2 linked regions of the Azospirillum brasilense genome follow. The protein of the gene in region 1 interacts with the protein of each later gene in a pairwise test. Links are inferred from orthologs where the notes say so. Each region holds a gene or a part of one and is shown in the gene's direction. Other genes may lie near its edges.

Region 1 (3,946 bases):
GGACCAGCGGCTTCGGCGGGGTCACCCCGGCGCCGACCGCCCCGGCGACCAGCTCGCGCGCGGTCTCGCGGCGCAGCAGGGCGACGTAGCCGTCCTCGGTGAGCTGGTTGTTGCGCAGCACGCTGCGGAACTGGTTCGGGTCGAACTGGTTCTGCGCGTTGCGGAAGGCCGGTTCCTCGGCGATGCGCCGGCGCACCACGTCCGGACCGACCGAGATCCCGGCGTCGCGCGCCGCCTGATCGTAGAGCGCGCGCTGCACGAGCGCCGACAGAGACTGGTCGAGCAGGCCGAACTGGCGCGCCTGCTCCGTCGTCAGGTTGCCGCCCAGCATCGGGCGCAGCCGCTCCATCTGGCGGCGGAACTCCTGGTCCAGCTCCGCCCGGTCGATATCCACCTTGCCGACGGACGCGACGGTGCTGGAGATCCCGCCTGTGCGGATCATGTCGCCGATGCCCCAGGCCGCGAAGCTGACGATGAGGAGCACGAACAGGATCTTGACGACCCACGAACCGGCGTAAGTGCGGATGAACTGAAGCATGGGACCCGAAGTGAGTGCGCAAAGGGCGGCCCTGCGGCCGGGGCGGCATCATAGGCACCCCGCGAAAGCCCGGCAACACCCCATTTCCCCCGCGATTCCCCATCGGAAAGAACCCGTTGGGCGGGTGGAAATGCCCCGCACTCCTTGCTAGACAGGGGGCGCACTTTGCCAACGAACACCCGCACCAACAAACGAGAGCCGGAGGACGTAAACGCCATGGCCGCACGCCGCAAACTGATTGCCGGGAACTGGAAGATGAACGGGCTGAAGGCCGACGGGCTCGACCTCGCCTCTGACCTCGCCGGACGCCTGACGGGGGCCGGGACGGTCGCCTTCGACATGCTGGTGTGCCCGCCCTTCCCGCTGCTGTTCCCGGTGGGCGACGCCATTTCCGGCAGCCCGCTGGCGCTCGGCGCGCAGGACTGCCACGCCAAGACCTCCGGCGCGCACACCGGCGACGTCAGCCCGGCCATGCTGACCGATGCCGGCTGCCGCTACGTCATCCTCGGCCATTCGGAGCGCCGCGCCGACCACGCCGAATCCGACGCCCAGGTCGCCGCCAAGGCCGCCGCCGCCCACAAGGCGGGCCTGATCGCCATCATCTGCGTCGGCGAGACGGAGGCCCAGCGCGACGCCGGGCAGGCGAACAGCGTCGTCGCCAGCCAGCTCAAGGGCTCGATTCCGGAGGGCGCCACCGCGGCGAACACCGTCATCGCCTACGAGCCGGTCTGGGCCATCGGCACCGGCAAGACCGCCACGCCCGACGACGTCAAGGCGATGCACGCCCACATCCGGGCGGAGCTGGCCGGCAAGACCGCCGATCCCGACGCGGTGCGCGTCCTCTACGGCGGTTCGGTGAAGCCGGGCAACGCGGCGGAACTGATGGCGGTGGAGAATGTGGACGGCGCGCTGGTCGGCGGGGCCGCGCTGAAGGCGGACGATTTCTGGGCGATCGCCACCAGTTGCCGCTAGCATATCGCGCAGGACCGCGTTAAAAACAGTGGGCGCGCGCCACGGGCCCTTGCCAAGGTCCGTGGCGCGCTGTTGGTTTGGGCGGTCCCTGCGGATCGCTCCGGGAAGGGATCAAGGGAACGGGTTGCATGGAATCGGTGCTTCTGGTCATTCACCTGCTGATCGCCCTGGCGCTCGTCGGGGTCATCCTGATCCAGCGGTCGGAAGGCGGCGGTCTCGGCATCGGCGGCGGCAATATGGGCGGCATGATGTCCACCCGCGGCACCGCCAATCTGCTGACGCGGACCACCGGCATCCTGGCGGGCTGCTTCATGGCGACCAGCCTGGTCCTGGCGGTCCTGGCGGGCGCGCACAAGGCGCCGACCTCGATCATCGACACGATGCCGGCCCAGCCCGTGGCCCCGGCGGCACCCGCCCAGCCGGCCGCGCCGGCGCAGCCCGCCCCGCCGGTCGCCCAGTAACAGCGGCCCGGCAAACGCGACCCGGCTCCGGCCGGGTCCGACGCGAGGCGGCCTCCCCCGAAGCCGCCTCTTTCTTTTGAGGATCGTCGATCCGGGCAGAGCCCGGGGGACGGTCCGAACTCGGGGAACGGATCAGGCTCTGAAGGTCTTCGGACGGACATGACTCGCTACATCTTCATCACCGGTGGCGTCGTTTCCTCGCTGGGCAAAGGTCTGGCGTCGGCGGCGCTTGGGGCGCTTCTCCAGGCGCGCGGCTACAAGGTGCGGCTTCGCAAGCTGGACCCGTACCTGAACGTGGACCCCGGCACGATGAGCCCGTACCAGCACGGCGAGGTCTATGTGACCGACGACGGCGCTGAGACCGACCTCGACCTCGGCCATTACGAGCGCTTCACCGGCGTGGCCGCGCGCCGTGGCGACAACATCACCACGGGCCGCATCTATTCGACGGTGATCGCCAAGGAGCGCCGCGGCGACTATCTGGGCGCCACCGTGCAGGTGATTCCGCACGTCACCGACCAGATCAAGGACTTCATCCGCGCCGACACGACCGACGAGGATTTCATCCTCTGCGAGATCGGCGGCACGGTGGGCGACATCGAGTCGACCCCCTTCCTGGAGGCCATCCGCCAGTTCGGCAACGAGGTCGGTCCGGAGAACGCGCTGTTCATCCACCTGACCCTGCTGCCCTACATCCCGACGGCGGGCGAGCTGAAGACCAAGCCGACCCAGCATTCCGTGAAGGAACTGCTGGGCATGGGCATCCAGGCGAACATCCTGCTCTGCCGCGCCGACCGTCCGATTCCGGACAACGAGCGCCGCAAGATCGCGCTGTTCTGCAACATCCGTCCGGAACGCGTGATCGCCGCCCTGGACGTCGATTCGATCTATCAGGTGCCGGTCAGCTACCACGAGGAAGGTTTCGACACCCAGGTGCTGGCCTATTTCGGCCTGCCGACCGAGGGCAAGCCGGACCTGTCGCGCTGGACCAGCATCATGGAGCGCGTGCGCAAGCCGCAGGGCGAGGTGACCATCGCCGTCGTCGGCAAGTACACCAGCCTGCTCGACAGCTACAAGTCGCTGGCCGAGGCTCTGACCCACGGCGGCATCGCCAACAACGTGAAGGTCAAGCTGGACTGGATCGACTCGGAGATCTTCGAGGACGACACCGCCGTCCAGAGGCTGGAGAACGTCCACGGCATCCTGGTGCCGGGCGGCTTCGGCTCGCGCGGCACGGAGGGCAAGATCCGCGCCGCCCAGTTCGCCCGCGAGCGCAAGGTGCCGTACTTCGGCATCTGCTTCGGCATGCAGATGGCGGTGATCGAATCGGCCCGCAACATGGCCGGGATCGTCGACGCCGGCTCGACCGAGCTGGGCAAGCCCGGCAACCCGGTGGTCGGCCTGATGACCGAGTGGATGCGCGGCAACAGCCTGGAGAAGCGCACGGAAGGCACCGATCTCGGCGGCACCATGCGGCTCGGCACCTACCCGGCGAAGCTGGTCCCCGGCAGCAAGGTCGCGGAGGTCTACGGCACCACCGACATCACCGAGCGGCACCGCCACCGCTACGAGGTGAACGTCTACTACAAGGAGCGTCTGGAGAAGGTCGGCCTGCTGTTCTCCGGCCTGTCGCCGGACGGCGAACTGCCCGAGATCGTCGAGATCCCGGACCATCCCTGGTTCATCGGCGTGCAGTTCCACCCGGAGCTGAAGTCCAAGCCCTTCGACCCGCACCCGCTCTTCACCTCCTTCATCAAGGCGGCGATCGAGCAGAGCCGGCTGGTCTGATGTGACCATACGGGGGAGGGCATTCCTCCCCCGCGTGTTCCGGTTCCGGGTTTCCCGTGGGTATAGTGACAGCGGCGGCCGAGCCAACGGTCGCCGCTTTTGCGTTATGGGCCAGGGAAAAACCAAGGGAAGGGACACAACCATGACCGACATCAGCATTCCCGCCGGCGACGGCGGCAGCTTTTCC
Region 2 (4,370 bases), 1.5 Mb from region 1 along the record:
CTTCCTGGGCCGGGTTCTGCTTCAGGAAGGCCTGATAGGCCTCGTCCAGCTTGGCCGGGGTGATGCGCGACTGCACCTCCTTCTGGATGTAGGCGCGCTGCACCGCGCGCTCCTCGGCGCGCTTGATCTCGTCCTTGACCTCCGGCGTGCCGGCGAGGTTGGCCTTGTAGCCGGCCTCGGCCACCAGCTTGGAGTTCACGAGCTGCTCGATCACCGCCGGGTAGATCATCTCCAGCGGCATCTGCTGCACCTGCGGCGGAAGCTGGGCAACCATGCGCTGGACGTCGGAGCGGTGGACCGCCTCGCCGTTGACGCGCGCCACCACCGGATCGGCGTCCGCCGTGGCGGGGGCGGCCTGCGCGGCGGGGGCGGGCGTGGCCGCGGGAGCCGGAGTCGGCGCCGGAGTCTGGGCGTGGGCGGCCAGCGCGAGGCCGCAGGCGGCCATCGACAGCAGGGCGGCGCGGAACACTCGATTCACCATGGAGTCTTTTCCTTCCGGCGGATGTGTCTTGTCACGGTCAATGGCATGACAGAACGTCTTATGATTGGCGGCGGCCGTTGATTGGCGGTGGCTGTGCGGACGATCCGGCCCCGCGCCCGAATCCGCGGGGGATTAAGCATGGGTTCGCGGCGCGGGGCAAGCGGTCGTGATGCGCGGCCGTGACGCCTACCTTCGGCGCCTTCCTTCGACCGTGTTCAAGGCGATATGGCGGCGGAACGGTGGTGCTTCCAGGGCGCGCCACACGCCGACCCACGCTTCATGCAGCGCCGGCACCCCCGCGACGCGCGCCTGAAAGGGCCGGGCAAAGGGGCGGGTCTCGTTGACAGAAACTTGCTTCGGGCCTATGTGAGACCGGTCAAAAAGCCGGCTTCACGACGTTCCACCCCCGAGGTTTTCATGTTCGGTGCTCTCGCCCGCAAGATTTTCGGCACCGCCAACACGCGCACCGTCAAGGCGCTGCAAAAATCCGTCCAGCAGATCAACGCGCTGGAGCCCGAGTTGGCGGCGCTTTCCGACGACGCGCTGCGCGCCCGCACCGACTGGCTGCGCGGCCGGCTGTCGCAGGGCGAGACGCTCGACGCCATCCTGCCCGACGCCTTCGCCACCGTGCGCGAGGCCGGCAAGCGCGTGCTGGGGCAGCGGCACTACGACGTGCAGCTGATGGGCGGCATGGTCCTGCACCAGGGCAAGATCACCGAGATGCGCACCGGCGAAGGCAAGACGCTGGTCGCCACGCTGGCCGTCTATCTGAACGCGCTGGAAGGCAAGGGCGTCCACGTCGTCACCGTGAACGACTATCTGGCCTCGCGCGACAGCTCCTGGATGGGCCGCATCTACGGCTTCCTCGGCCTGACCACCGGCTGCATCGTGCACGGGCTGGACGACGATGAGCGCCGCGCCGCCTACGCCGCCGACATCACCTACGGCACGAACAACGAATTCGGCTTCGACTATCTGCGCGACAACATGAAGTTCCGGCTGGAGGACATGGTCCAGCGGCCCTTCAACTTCGCCATCGTCGACGAGGTCGACTCGATCCTGATCGACGAGGCGCGCACCCCGCTGATCATCTCCGGCCCGTCGACCGATTCGTCGGACATGTACATCCAGGTCGACCGCCTGATCCCGCAGCTGACGCGGGATGACTATGAGATGGACGAGAAGAACCGCACGGTCAGCCTGTCCGAGGCCGGGCAGGAGCATATGGAGCAGCTTCTGGCCGAGGCCGGGCTGCTGAAGTCGGGCGGCCTCTACGACATCCAGAACGTGGCGCTGGTCCACCACGCCCAGCAGGCGCTGCGCGCCTACACGCTGTTCCAGCGCGACAAGGACTACATCGTCAAGGACGACAAGGTCATCATCATCGACGAGTTCACCGGCCGCATGATGGAGGGCCGCCGTTACTCGGAAGGCCTGCACCAGGCGCTGGAGGCCAAGGAGAAGGTGACGATCCAGCGCGAGAACCAGACGCTCGCCTCCATCACCTTCCAGAACTACTTCCGCATCTACCCGAAGCTGGCCGGCATGACCGGCACGGCAATGACCGAGGCGGCGGAGTTCGCGGAGATCTACGGCCTTGAGGTCGTGGACATGCCGACCAACGTGCCGGTCCAGCGCAAGGACATGGACGACGAGGTCTACCGCAAGGCGTCGGAGAAGTACGACGCGATCATCGACCTGATCGAGGACGCGCGCAAGCGCCAGCAGCCGGTTCTGGTCGGCACCACCTCCATCGAGAAGTCGGAGTTGATCGCCGAGCTGCTGAAGAAGCGCGGCATCCCGCACAACGTGCTGAACGCCCGCCACCACGAGCAGGAAGCCTACATCGTCGCCCAGGCGGGCCGTCCGGGCGCCGTCACGGTCGCCACCAACATGGCCGGCCGCGGCACCGACATCCAGCTCGGCGGCAACGTCGAGATGCGCATCCAGATGGAGCTGGCGAACCTGCCCGACGGGCCGGAGCGCGACGCCAAGATCAAGCAGATCGAGGCCGAGGTGGCCGAGGCGCGCGAGCTGGTCAAGCAGGCCGGCGGCCTCTATGTCGTCGGCACGGAGCGGCACGAGAGCCGCCGCATCGACAACCAGCTGCGCGGCCGGTCGGGCCGCCAGGGCGATCCGGGTGCCTCCAAGTTCTTCCTGTCGCTGGACGACGACCTGATGCGCATCTTCGGGTCGGAGCGCATGGACGGCATGCTCCAGCGCCTCGGCCTGAAGGAGGGGGAGGCGATCATCCACCCCTGGATCAACAAGGCGCTGGAAAAGGCCCAGACCAAGGTCGAGGCCCACCACTTCGAGGTCCGCAAGAACCTGCTCAAGTTCGACAACGTCATGAACGACCAGCGCAAGGTCGTCTATGAGCAGCGCCGCGAGATCATGGACACGGAGGACATCGCCGAGACCGTCCTGGAGATGCGCCATCAGGTCATCGCCAACATGGTCAACAAGGCGATCCCGCCGAACTCCTACTCCGAGGCCTGGGACATCGCCGGCCTGCACGAGGAGGTGAACCGCCTCCTGGGCATGGACCTGCCGGTGGCCGACTGGGCCAAGGAGGAGGGCATCGCCGAGCCGGAGATCGAGGAGCGCGTCCGCGAGGCGGCCGACCGCAAATACGCGGAGAAGGTGGAGACCTACGGCGCCGACACGATGCGCCATGTGGAGAAGAGCCTGCTCCTGCAGATCCTCGACCAGGAATGGAAGGATCACCTGCTTCAGCTCGACCATCTCCGCCAGGGCATTTCCCTGCGCGCCTACGCCCAGAAGGACCCGCTGAACGAGTACAAGCGGGAAGCCTTCGAGCTGTTCGAGACCATGCTGACGACCCTGCGCGAGCAGGTGACCGCCGTGCTGATGCATGTCGAGATCCGCATCGCCCCGCAGCCGGAGGAGCTGTACGCCCGTCCGCCGCAGGAGATGCACGAGGGCCGCGACGATCCGGCGCTGGCCATGGCGGAAGCGGGAGCCGGGGCCGCCCAGGGCTATCCGCCGGCCGACGCGCCGCTGCCCGCCGGCATGGTCCGTCGCGAGGCCGCCGCCTCGGTGGTGCCGGGCGCCGACCCCAACGCCTGGGCGAACACGCCGCGCAACGCGCCCTGCCCCTGCGGCTCGGGCCAGAAGTACAAGCACTGCCACGGCAAGGTGGCGTAAGCACCGTCGGGAAGAACGCCGCCGGGGACGTTTCGGAGGGGGCTGGGCCGCAGGGTCCGGCCCCTTTCCTTTTGCGGCCCGGGAAACTTCGGCTGGGCTGTGGCGTTCTTCCGGTCAACAAGCGGGAGCGCAGCCATGTTGCAGGAATTCAAGACCTTCATCAGCCGCGGCAACGTCGTGGAGCTGGCCGTCGGCATCATCATCGGCGCGGCCTTCACCGGCATCGTCAACTCGCTGGTCAAGGACATGCTGATGCCGCCCATCGGCTGGATCATGGGCGGGATCGACTTCTCCAACTATTTCCTGAACCTGTCCGGCGGCCATTACGAGAGCCTCGCCGCGGCGGAGGCGGCGGGGGCGGCGACCATCAACTATGGCCGCTTTATCAACGCGCTCATCAACTTCTTCATCGTGGCGGGGGCGCTGTTCCTCATCGTGCGGCAGGTCAACCGCCTGCATTTCCTCCAGGATTCCAAGCCGAAGGCGCCGCCCCGCCAGGAGGTTCTGCTGGAGGAGATCCGGGATGCGCTGCGCGCACGGCAGGCACCCGCCGCCGGGGACACGACACGACCGGGGGCGTGAAAGAATCTTCTTGGATTGTGCAGCGCAACCCATTATGTAAGGCGTCTTGATCGCTGGAGGCTCGCGCGTCTCTTGAGCGAGACGCGCTTTGATATTGCGGGACGGCCTTCCTTGGGACCCGGTCGCCCGTTGCTTCGGA

Evidence for each region. The genes of interacting proteins can lie anywhere in the genome.
Region 2: the proteins of secG (region 1) and secA interact in binary tests that used the Escherichia coli proteins (3 or more experiments, as listed by UniProt). The link is inferred for Azospirillum brasilense from one-to-one orthologs.

Annotation. Positions count from the first base shown.
Region 1 is NZ_CP032345.1:2,794,334-2,798,279, forward strand. The notes cover bases 464-3,304. They hold secG (preprotein translocase subunit SecG), read left to right. Parts: upstream 464-1,638; coding sequence 1,639-1,971; downstream 1,972-3,304. Other genes in these bases: D3869_RS13335 (SurA N-terminal domain-containing protein), read right to left, coding at 464-538; tpiA (triose-phosphate isomerase), read left to right, coding at 755-1,510; D3869_RS13350 (CTP synthase), read left to right, coding at 2,131-3,304. Also shown: more of D3869_RS13335, read right to left, coding at 1-463; more of D3869_RS13350, read left to right, coding at 3,305-3,759; D3869_RS13355 (dienelactone hydrolase family protein), read left to right, coding at 3,902-3,946. UniProt on the Escherichia coli protein: Subunit of the protein translocation channel SecYEG. Overexpression of some hybrid proteins has been thought to jam the protein secretion apparatus resulting in cell death; while this may be true it also results in FtsH-mediated degradation of SecY.
Region 2 is NZ_CP032345.1:1,338,936-1,343,305, reverse strand. The notes cover bases 585-3,849. They hold secA (preprotein translocase subunit SecA), read left to right. Parts: upstream 585-898; coding sequence 899-3,649; downstream 3,650-3,849. Other genes in these bases: mscL (large conductance mechanosensitive channel protein MscL), read left to right, coding at 3,785-3,849. Also shown: D3869_RS06565 (peptidylprolyl isomerase), read right to left, coding at 1-481; more of mscL, read left to right, coding at 3,850-4,231. UniProt on the Escherichia coli protein: Required for protein export, interacts with the SecYEG preprotein conducting channel.